DNA from 2 places in the Bradyrhizobium australafricanum genome. Region 2 is predicted to be linked to the other one. Evidence: riboswitches for the same ligand, from Rfam matches in the RefSeq annotation. Region 2 holds a riboswitch; the other holds the start of a gene.
The links. Region 2 has a riboswitch for ZMP and ZTP ahead of J6525_RS21725 (bifunctional 5,10-methylenetetrahydrofolate dehydrogenase/5,10-methenyltetrahydrofolate cyclohydrolase). Riboswitches for the same ligand answer to the same signal wherever they lie in the genome.
Positions count from the first base shown of each region.

Region 1: it holds a riboswitch for ZMP and ZTP, as region 2 does, so the genes downstream of both, glyA (serine hydroxymethyltransferase) here and J6525_RS21725 (bifunctional 5,10-methylenetetrahydrofolate dehydrogenase/5,10-methenyltetrahydrofolate cyclohydrolase) in region 2, are expected to answer to the same signal.

Region 1 covers NZ_JAGKJL010000042.1:52,773-58,387, reverse strand. Annotated here, with positions in the region: gene J6525_RS30770 (amino acid ABC transporter substrate-binding protein) at 1-147, opposite strand, end outside; gene J6525_RS30765 (DUF3280 domain-containing protein) at 285-1,220, opposite strand; gene J6525_RS30760 (sensor histidine kinase) at 1,458-2,888, shown strand; gene J6525_RS30755 (response regulator transcription factor) at 2,885-3,547, shown strand; ZMP/ZTP riboswitch at 3,633-3,718, shown strand; gene glyA (serine hydroxymethyltransferase) at 3,755-5,026, shown strand; gene J6525_RS30745 (hypothetical protein) at 5,114-5,269, shown strand.
Region 2 covers NZ_JAGKJL010000023.1:116,448-122,062, reverse strand. Annotated here, with positions in the region: gene J6525_RS47275 (zinc-ribbon domain containing protein) at 1-459, opposite strand, end outside; gene J6525_RS21730 (MaoC/PaaZ C-terminal domain-containing protein) at 518-970, opposite strand; gene J6525_RS21725 (bifunctional 5,10-methylenetetrahydrofolate dehydrogenase/5,10-methenyltetrahydrofolate cyclohydrolase) at 1,100-1,963, opposite strand; ZMP/ZTP riboswitch at 1,979-2,058, opposite strand; gene J6525_RS21720 (hypothetical protein) at 2,276-2,692, shown strand; gene J6525_RS21715 (hypothetical protein) at 2,807-3,331, opposite strand; gene J6525_RS21710 (hypothetical protein) at 3,538-4,173, opposite strand; gene J6525_RS21705 (VOC family protein) at 4,442-4,825, shown strand; gene J6525_RS21700 (hypothetical protein) at 4,841-5,272, opposite strand; gene J6525_RS21695 (GrlR family regulatory protein) at 5,508-5,615, shown strand, end outside.

The DNA of each region.
Region 1 (5,615 bases), on a different contig from region 2:
GAGATAGCTGAACGGAACGGAAGCCTCCTGAAAGCCGAGCGTGACCTTCTTCGTCTCCTTGATCTTCTGCAGCGTGCCCGACAGCTCCTCGGCCGCCGCCGGGCTTGCGGCGAGCGTGAGAGCGAAGAGCATGGCGGGCAAACGCATCGGCGGCTCCTGTGCGGTGATCAGGCGGCGGTGATAGCGCACGCATGAACCCGGAGCCAGATGACGGTGTGTCTAGCAGCTATCGCACTTTGCTATGGTCCGCCTGCCAAAGTCGCACCCGCAGCCGCGACGCATCTCTAGCGCTGCGCCCCACCCTCGAGCAGGCGATCGCCGACCAGGCGGACCGCGCCACGGGTCCAGGAATAATCGGCGCCCATCCGCAGGCCGCTGTCGCCGCGTGAGACGACCGCGCCGCTGCGGGCGTCGCGCAGCTGGAAGCCGATCGTGTATTCGGTCCGGCTGACCCGCCTGATCACGCCGATCAGCGATTGATCGGCGCCGAGCTGCTGTGCAATCGCGGCCTCGCAGCCATCGCAGTCGCGCAGCGCACGTGCCTTGACGGGCTCCGCGGTCGCGCCGCCGGTATCGACCAGGCGGTAGCGGCCCGACTGCGCAAGCCGGTCACGCACGCCCTTGGTCACATCGGCGAGGTAGGCCGCATCGGCGTCGGCAAGACCGGATGCCGGCGCCGCGGAGGTGTCCTCAAGCTCGAATTCGAACACCGCAAGCCCGATCGGCGCAACCGTGGCGATCTGCGCCGGCGGCGACACGCCCGCGAGGACGCCGCGCACCTCGCGCGACACGAACATCCGCGCATGGTCCCATGCCTCGTCATTGTCGCCGCGAAACGTGTAGAGCTTTTCGTACAGCACGCGGCTCCCTTCGAAATCGATGACCGCCACCTTGGCCCACTGCACCAGTGTGCTCATCTTCTGCACGCCGCCGACCACCTTGATCCGGGCCTCGCCTGCGGGCGCCGCTGCTGACACCAGGCGATAGCGCGGCTCCGCGGCGACGTCGGCGCGCAACGCGCGCATGAACGCGTCGAGCCGCTTCTGATGCGCGGCAGTCTGATCGAGGACCTCGCCTGAGGTGTCGACATAACTGAAATCATCGATGCTGACGCCAAGCTGAGATGCCGGCACCGTGCCGGTTTCGGCGCGCAGTGGACAAGGTCCGGCCAGAAGGCCGATCAACGCGAGGGCGAGCAAGACAAGACGGGATTGACGCATGGTCTGGGCCTTTCGGGTGCTGGCGCGGGCGGGTCGGTCGCATCCTGGGCCAACTGGCCGCCGCGCCGCAGCGGAGTGCCTCCCGCCCCGTGCCGGGAAAATTTCACGACGATGGTCCGCGCCGAAAGAACGCCTATGGCAACGCTTCTCGACGCCTCCGTTCTGCCGTTTAATGTGCGTGACGGCCCTGCCCGCGATCGCGCGCCGAAGCCCGCCTTCGATCTTGAGGATACGCCAATGTGGAATTGGTTCGGAAGCGATCTGAAACTGCGGCTGACGTTGCGCGTGGCTATCGTCTCGACGCTCTGCTTTGCCGTCATCTCCGGCTATTTCCTGATCGAGGCCGACCGCTCGGTGCGCGGGCGGATCGCGGCCGTTGCCGATGTCGCCGCCAAGACGCTGGAGCTGCAGCAGAGCAAGATCCAGTGGCTGAACAATGCGCGTTCCGACTTTCCCGATCTCGACAGCGTTGCCGCGACGGTCATGACGCCGGGACTGTGCATCGCCTTTCGCAGCAATAGCGGCGAGATCAGCCAACGCTTCTGCGGCGGCGCGCAGACTGACACGGCCGCGCCGCCGCTGGCCTTCGCGGCGCTCTATCGCCGCCTGTTCGATCCCGGCCGCGAGGCGGTGCAGCAGGTGGTTTCGCGCGGCATTGCCGTCGGCGAAGCGGTGGCCTGGATCGATCCGGCGGTGCCGACCGCCGAGGCCTGGCACGATGCCGGCCGGCTGATGGCGGTGTTCATGATCGCGCTGCCGCTGCTCTGCGCTTTGGTCTATGCGGCGCTGGCGCGCGCGCTGCGTCCGACGCGGCAGATCCGCGACGGGCTCGAGCGGATCGCTGCGGGCGACCTCGCCGCGCGCCTGCCGCCGTTCGATCTCGCCGAACTGTCCGCGATCGGCGACGTCTTCAACCAGCTCGCCGAGCGCCTCGCCGCCGCGCTTTCCGACCGCAACGCGCTGACGCAGAAACTGATCCTGGTGCAGGACGAGGAGCGCCGCCACCTCGCGCGCGAGCTGCATGACGAGTTCGGGCAGTCGCTGGCCGCCATCCGTGCGCTCGCCGCCTCAGCGCGCCAGACCGCGGCGGCGGATTGCCCGCCTTTGCTCGCCGAATGCGACGGCATCGCGCGGACAGCGACCGACATGATGGAGACGTTGCGCGGCGCCCTCTTCCGGCTCCGCCCGCCCGATGTCGACGAACTCGGACTTGCGGCCAGCCTCGAGGGCCTGGTCGCCGGCTGGAACGGCCGCAGCCGCGGACAGCCACGGTTCGAGATCACCATATCGGGATCGTTCGAGCGCCTTGTCGCCTCCGTCAGCGCCAATCTCTACCGCATCGTGCAGGAGGCGCTCACCAACGCCGCCAAGCATGCCGGCGCCACGCGCGTGATGCTGCGGCTTGAGATGCGCGAGGCGGCGCCCGGCGGCGGCGACAGCGCGATCGTGCTCGCGATCGACGATGACGGCCAGCCCGGCGATCCCGATCCCAAAGGCGATTCCCAACTCAGGTCCGGCCTCGGCCTGCTCGGCATGCGCGAACGGGTCGCCGCGCTGGGCGGGCGGCTCAGCTTCGAGACCGGACAGCCCAACGGCTCCTCGCTCCGCGTCATCGTTCCCGTCGCGGTTAGCCGAGCGGCCGCACCGGTGGTGGAGCGTGCGGCATGAGCCATACGGCGCGCACCATCATGCTGGTCGACGACCACGCCGTCGTTCGGGAAGGCTACCGGGCGATGCTGCAGAAGCAGCCGGGCCTCAGCGTCGTCGCCGAAGCCTCCGACGGCGTCGAGGCCTACCGCCTCTACAAGGAGACCGGGCCCGACCTCGTCATCATGGACCTGTCGATGCCCGGCATCGGCGGCATCGAGGCCATCCGCCGCCTCCGGCAGTGGGACAGGCGTGCAAAAATCCTGGTGTTCACCATGCACCAGAACGCGGCCTTTGCCGTGCAGGCGATCCGCGCCGGCGCGAGCGGCTATGTCACCAAGACCAGCCCGCCGGAGACGCTGGTGCACGCCGTGATGGATGCGCTGTCGGGCAAGATCGCGATCAGCCCGGATATCGACCACGAGCTCGCGCTCAGCCACCTTGCCGGCGAGACCAAGGCAGCCGACCTCCTGACCGCGCGGGAATTCGAGGTGCTGCGCATGCTGCTCGCAGAAAACACCACCGAGGAGATCGCCGAGGCGCTGCACCTCAGTCCCAAGACGGTCGCGAACCTGCATTCCCTTATCAAGGACAAGCTCGGCGTCGGCACCGATATCGAGTTGGTCCGCCTCGCGCTGCGGCAAGGCATCCTGACGCAGATCGATCTCGGCGAGCGCTGACCCGCGGCGGCGCCAGCAACCAACCCTTGCGAGCCGGCCGGGGATTGGATAGCCTTCCGCTCGCGATGAGCTTCGCAAGCTCATTCGCCCCTCGCGCGACTGGCGAGCTTACGTGGAATTGACCACGGTGAAGCGCGAAGGGTTCCAACGCCGTTCGCCTGGGCAACCCGTTCAGCTGATGATCCAGCGTCTTAGGGAGCCCGGACCATGCCGTCATTCCGCAATGAACTCCACCTCAACGATTCCGAAGTTGCCCTTGCACTCGAGGGCGAAGAGCGCCGCCAGCAAGACGGCGTCGAGCTGATTCCGTCGGAGAACTACACCTATCCCGAGGTTCTCGAGCTGCTGGGATCGGTGTTCACCAACAAGTATTCCGAGGGCTATCCGGGACGCCGCTATTACGGCGGCCAGGAATTTACCGACCAGATAGAGAACCTTGCCCGACAGCGCGCTTGCGCGCTGTTTCGCGCCGAACATGCCAACGTTCAGCCTCTGTCCGGGTCGCCGATGAACCAGGCCGTGTATCTCGGCCTGCTGCAGCCCGGCGATACGATCTTGGCGATGGACCTGTCACACGGCGGCCATCTCACCCATGGCGCGCCGGTGTCGCACATGGGGCGGCTCTTCAACTTCGCCCGCTACAAGACGCAGCCGTCAAACGGCGGCGCCATCGATTTCGATAAGCTCCGCGCCATGGCCCGGCACGTCCGCCCGAAGCTGGTGCTGTGCGGCTACAGCTCTTATCCGCGCGATCTGGATTATGCGTCCTTCAAGAGCATCGCCGATGAGGTGGGTGCACTGACCATGGCCGACGTCAGCCATTACGGCGGCCTGATCGCCGGCAATGCCTTGCGCAATCCGCTCGATGCGGGTTTCGACGTGATGACGACGACATCGCACAAGACGCTTCGCGGGCCGCGCGGCGGCATCGTTCTCTGTCGCCGGGAGTTCGCCGGCAAGATCGACGCGTCGGTGTTCCCGGGGCTGCAGGGAGGTCCGCACATGAACGTTGTGGCCGGAACCGCGGTCACGCTGAAGAAGGCATCGACGTCCGATTTTCAGGCCTATGCAAGACTGGTCATGCGCAACGCGAAGGTCCTGGCCGAAGCGTTGATGGAACGCGGCATGACGTTGATCACCGGCGGAACCGACAATCACATGATGGTTGTGGATACGGTGGCCAGCGTCGGCGTGGACGGCGGCGCGGCCGAGAACATCCTCGACGCCGTCGGGATCACCGCAAACAAGCAGATCATTCCCGACGATCCGCGTCCGCCGCTCAAGCCGAGCGGCATTCGCCTCGGGACGCCGGCGGCGACCACGCGCGGCATGGGCGAGCCCGAAATGCGCCTGATCGCCGAACTCATTGCGGAATCCCTCCGGTCGAAGGGCGATGCAGCGGTCGTCAAGCGACTGAGGTCGAACAGCGTCGAGATGTGCCGCGCTTTCCCCGTTCCGGGGATCGCACCGCCCTCATAGGCGGCCGACCCGCATTCCTGTTCCGCATTCGTCGCGTCACTCGGCAGGTCGTGAAGGTTCCCGGGGGAAGGACCGGAACGGAAATTGATGCTGTTCGTTGGACCGCATGATCTCGAAGACGGAGCGTCCAACGCCGTGACCCGGAAAACCTTGCAAGCACGCTCGGAACAGGCGCTCGTCGTCATCATTCTCAGCACCGGTGCGCTGATCGGTTACCTCGGCCTGGCGCTGTCCAGGATGTGAGAGCGACGCCGGCGGGCACCAAGCCGCCGGCGGGCGTCAGGCCGCGGCAAGCATCAAGTCGCTTGGTGCGCTGAAAGCTAGTGCGTGCGTGCCACTGAGTTGCCCGACGCGGCAAGCCAAGCCCCGCAGCAAAATATAGGGTGAAAAGAGCAAGGCTCGGACAGATCATGTCGCGAGAATGCGGATGTTTGACGCACAAGCGACGACACCCGCCGTCGTCCCGGCGAAGGCCGGGACCCATTACCCCAAATCTCAATTGTTGCGCGACGCTGGGGCCACGATCCCGTTCCTGATCAAATGCGGTGGTTATGGGTCCCGGCCTTCGCCGGGACGACGGTGGTGTGCG
Region 2 (5,615 bases):
GGTCTCGTACCACCATTTCTGCTGCAACGGCGTCCAGACCTCGGCAACGCCGCAGTCCTTGCAGATGAAGGGCTCCGGTCGATAGGTTCCGCGCAGCACGAAATCGGGAGTCGAATAGCTGTTCGATGGCGCGAGCCGCGTCGTATCCACGGCAACCTCGTCGCGCGCCAGCGCAATCTTGTAGTCGCGGAGACGTTGCCGTTCAGCGGCGCGTTGCGCCTGGATGCGGCGCCATTCCTCGGCCTTGCGCCGCCTGGCTTCGATCTCTCCGTTCGTCTGCTTGCTGCGTTTCACGGCGGCACATCCGTCTGGGTCGAATGCCTTCGGCGCATCGACGAAGTAAATACCGGGCAGCACGACCTCGTCGATGATGACGTCATTGATGCGCTGCCGTTCTGCCGCCGGCTTGTCATAATTGCCGCAACATTGCGCGACCACAAGGTCGCGTGCGGGGAACACGTAGAAGCGCTGACGGCCGTCCGAGGCGGATGACTTCGGGATGCCCCTCAGGCCGCGCCTATGCCGGCCCCTGCTCCGCCGGCCGCATGCGGATCAGCGCGTCGAGCACGAGGACAAGAACCGGGCGCTGCTCGTCATTGACCAGCTCCGTCTTGAAGATCACGACAGCGTCGCGCCGCTCCGGCCTGATGGTGATCTTCTGGATCTGGGATTGGCCGGTGAGCGTGGCGCCGGGCCGAACCGGGCTCGGCAGGCGAATCTCGAAGCTCCGCCCGACGATCCCCGCCACCTTGGTCCAGATCGCCTCCACGACGAGCCGCTGATAGATCGCAATGGTGTTGAAACCGCTTGCGATCAGTCCGCCGAACGGGCCTGCCGCAGCCGCGACGGGATCGGCATGGATCGGCACCGGATCATATTTGCCGGCGAACTCCAGGATCTCGGCCTCGCCGATCGTGTAGCTGCCAAGCCTGAACGTCTGCCCCTCGGTGAGATCTTCCGCATACAGCATCGCGCGCCTCCATCCGTCGCGCGACGATAGACGAATGGTGCGGGCTTTCCATTACCCCGGACGTCATGAACTTCGCGCGTGATGCGCGAGCGACACCCGCCGCTCGCATATCGCCGCAGGTATCCCGCGCTATTGCAGCCGGGCCGCCCTCGCCTTTGCCGCCTTCAGCGTGTTCTCCATCAGGCAGGCGATCGTCATCGGGCCGACGCCGCGCGGCACCGGCGTGATCGCGCCGGCGACCTGCACCGCCTCGTCGAACGAGACGTCGCCGTACACCGCATAGCCGCCGTCCGGCTTCTCGACGCGCGTGGTGCCGACGTCGATGACGATGGCCTGCGGCTTGATCCAGTCGCCGCGCACGAGGCCGGCCTTGCCCACCGCACTCACCAGGATGTCGGCCTCGCGGCAGATCCTGCTGATGCCGCGGGTGTGGATATGGGTCTGCGTCACGGTCGCGTGCTCCTGCAGCAGCAACGCGGCCATCGGCTTGCCGACGATGTTGGAGCTGCCGATCACCACGGCATGGGCGCCGGTGAGGTCTGATCGGACCGACTTGATCAGCCGGAGACAGCCGAGCGGCGTGCACGGCACCAGCGCGTCATCGCCGTGAAACAGCCGGCCGGCGTTCAGGGCGTGCAGGCCGTCGACATCCTTGGCGGGATCGACCGCCGCCATCACGCGCAAGGCGTCGATATGCGCCGGCAACGGCAGCTGCACCAGGATGCCGTCGATATCGTCGCGCGCATTGAGCGCCTCTACTCTGGCAAGCAGATCGGATTCGCTGGCATCATCCGGCAGTCGTGCGACCTCGCCGCGCAGGCCGAGCCGCTCGGCCATCCTGACCTTGCTCTGCACATAGATCTGGCTCGCCGGGTCGCAGCCGACCAGCACGACCGCAAGCCCCGGCGCGCGGGGCAGCCGGTCGAGTTCGCCAGCAATCTTGTCGATGACAATTTGGGCATGTGCATGCCCATCGAGAATGTTCGCCGTCATGGCACCTCCGTTTCGAAGCGGTGCCCAGGCGCGCGGCGTTCAGTCTCTGCGCTCCCCGATGGTGGTCCATCCAAGCGCCAGTCGCGCAGATGGCGTGGTCATAGCCGCCCCGCCGGGCAAAGGCAATTCACGCTCTCCCGCGGGTCGAACGGCGACGAATTGCCCTCACTTTTGCCGGTGGATCGGTGCCGGGCGGGTCACCTCTGGGGGTAGGATTCGGGCAAGACTTGCGTTAAGTCTCGGCGCTTGCCGGGCTTTTCCGATCCCCGGCGCCATCCTTCCGGTCATCACGCCATTTCGGACATTTTCGACATGAGACATATCATCCTCGCGCTGGCGCTCTTCTGCCCGGCTGCCGCGCTTGCCCAAGGCACCACGCCGGCCCCCGCCGACGCAGACAAGCCGGCGGCGGCGACCTCGCAGCCGATGGTCGGCGACAAGCCGCTGGTCCAGGTCGGCAAGAAGTCGGCCGCCAAGAAGGGCGAGAAGCCTGCCGCGCCCGGCAAGCCGCAATCGGTCGCTCAGAAGCTTCAGGCCTGTCAGGACATCGACGACGCCACCAAGGAGCGGCTGATCTGCTACGACGAGATTTTCAAGCCGCAGCCGAAGCCGAAGGCTGCCCCGGCCAAGGGCGTCAACGATTGCCGCTTCGTGAAGGAAGAGGACGAGCGGCTGACCTGCTACAACGGCTTCGCGGACAAGATTCCGCGCCTGCCGCGCGAAAGGTAGCGGGCGGCGCTCGGACGCCTTCGCGCATCCGGCGACGTGCCTGATCGCGGACATGAAAATGCCGCCGCAAGTGTTTGCGGCGGCGGATCGATTGCCGGCTGCGGCAGCCTTTTCTTACCAGGTGCCGAAGCCACCGAAGAAGCCCATGCGCTGCTGCTGCGCGACGCGGTAAGGCTGATACATGCCGGGCTGCGCCAGCCGCATCGGCTGCTGGGGATGCGCATGGTAGCGCGCGACTTTGCGCTTCTTCGGCGCCTGAGACTGGGCCTGCGCCGGCTGCTCGGCCGGCTTTGCCTCGGCCGCGACCTTCTGCGCATCAGCCTTCTCCGGCGGAATGAACTGGGCGAACGTATTGCGGACGCGGGCTTGCGCCGACGCATCGCCCGTAGCCGACGGGATTGCCGCGGCGACCGCGTTGACCTGCGCCGGAACAATGGTCGGCAAATTGGTGTCGTAGACCACCCGCTCGGGCAATTTCTGGGTCGACTTGATGCGCACCATGGTCTTATCGACGCCCGGCGACGACAGTCCCTGGTTCTGACCGGCGACCACGGCCTCCTGCGGCACGATGGCATTGACGACGAAGAGCAGCGCGAGCAGCACTCCACCAACGAACAGGAAATAACGCGCCACAGGCATTTTGGTAGCTCCCCCCGCGCAGCAGGGCGCGGTTCATCTCGGCGCGACGACATCAGTCATCGCGCGGGCGATTTCATCGTCTGCGCATGATCACCCGGACGCTGTCCGCGCTCCCGCTAACGGCTGGTTTATTAGTTAGTTCCTGTCCGGCCGTTACGGTTCACCCGACAAGTCAATTCGCGGTCACTTTTTCGAGATGCCGGGAATTAGAGGCGGCTCGCCGTCACGACCGAACATTTCGCCTTGTTTGCGTTAACGTTGACGAACCCGACCAACATTTGCGAGTAGGTCTTGCGGCTTTTCATGGCGATGGTGTCGGAGATCAGCCGCTTGCGCTCGGTCAGCGGCCGACCGTCGCGGCGGATGAAGGCGCAGGCGATCTCGATATCCTTGACGGCGAAATCATTGGCATTGCGCAGCGTCAGGGTGACCAGCGCCTTCGAACCCAGCCCGCCGCGCCGCCACGATTGCGAGGCGATCCTCAACTTGTCCAGCGGCGACCTTTCAGCGCCGGGCCCGGACGCCTTGGCCTCCTCCGCCCCCTGTGGAGCGATGGCCACGCCGACGGTGGTCGGCTCGTCCGCCGGTGCGGCCAGCGCATCCTTGGCGGTCTGATTTGTGATTTGAGCTGGTTGCTCGCCGGTCGGGGCATTCTGCGCGGTGCGGATCATGGAGGACACCGGCCAGACGTCCTGGTCCCCGGCGTCGCTCGGCTCGGGGAGCATGAACCATGCGGCGATCCCGGCGAGCGCAATCAGCGGCAGCAGCAGGCTGGCGTAGAAGCCCCCTTCACCGAGACGTCCGGCGGCCAACCTCCGAAACGACGCCAAGCCGATCCGCATCGTCTTGCCCTCACCCTGGCAGCCTGATCGGGCCGCCCCCCCCCCCCACACAGAGAGGAAGCCGCACCGCGCGGCTTCCGGGACGGCCGCAGGTCGAGCGGCCACGCGAAGACAATCGCTGACGGCCGCAATGGTTTCATTCCGGGACGACAATCTTGGGCAGGCATAACGAGGGATGGTATCCCAGCGAACCGCTCGCTAGATTTGCGCCGCCCAAGAGCGAGTGCCGCGCACCGAACAGCGGCACGACAACAACAAGGAGATCGCAATGCCTGTCGTCACCTGGGACCACGTCCACCTGCGCAGTCCCGATCCCGAGGCCACCGCGACCTGGCTGCGCGACATTCTCGGCGGCGAGATCATCCGCGGCCCCGGCCGCATCGACGTCCAGCTCGGCGGCGCCAAGGTGTTCATTGCGGAGGTGACCCAGGGCGACGGCGTCAACGCCGCGCCGGTGACGCCCTATCAGGGGCTCGATCATTTCGGGCTCACGGTGAAGGACATCGACGCGGTCGCGGCCGAGATCAAGGCCAAGGGCGTCGAATTCACCAAGGAGCCGACCACGATCCGTCCCGGCGTGCGGATCTGCTTCATCCGTGGCCCGCAGGGCATCTCGATCGAACTGCTCGAGCGCGACCAGAAATACGTCTGAGCCACGCGTGCGGCGCTAAGTCATGCTGCCAGGCATGAAGCAGCGGATCGTCACGCCCATGTAGCTCGGAATCGGCCAGACCATGGCGCGACCGACCCGGTTGGGCTCGGTGACCACGGCCTCGTCGGGGACATCGATCCACGCCCCGTCGAGGCGCACACGATAGTGCCCGTCCTTGGATTCCCAGTCGACATCGCTGACCGCTGTGCCGTCGGCATCCGAACAGCACGGCCCTTTGCCGCTGCGCAGGCCGTCGAACCACTCCTTCAGCGGCGAATTGGCGTAGCGGCCGTCGGGATCGCGCGCCTGCGCGATTCGCATGGCCGCGACCAACACCAGCGTTATCAGCACGAGGGATGCGATCATGTGGCCCGCATAACGGGCCGAAGTTCCATTGAGCCTGCGAGGGCGTGCCCAATGGCCGCCGGATTCAATCCAGTCAGACATGTGTTTGCTCCAGCACTCACCGGCCAGTGCAACCAGAGCTATGCATTTCGCGGGCCACTTTGATTCGCGCGTACGGTCCGCTGTCATTGCGCCGTCACACTGCCTGGCAGGAACCGAGGGTCACCCGAACGCGGGACACCCGGGAATCAACCTGCCGCATTGCACGAGGTTGCTCGCTTTGGCATAAAAAACCAACTGGCTTGCCATGGGCGCGGCGGCCAGCAATCGGGACGTCATGAAGAACGGACTTTACTCAATTCACGTCACCCTGCTGGACGGTCGCGTCGGCAAGGGCAGCGGCGTCATTCTCTTCCGCGACGGCCAGATACTGGGCGGCGACGCC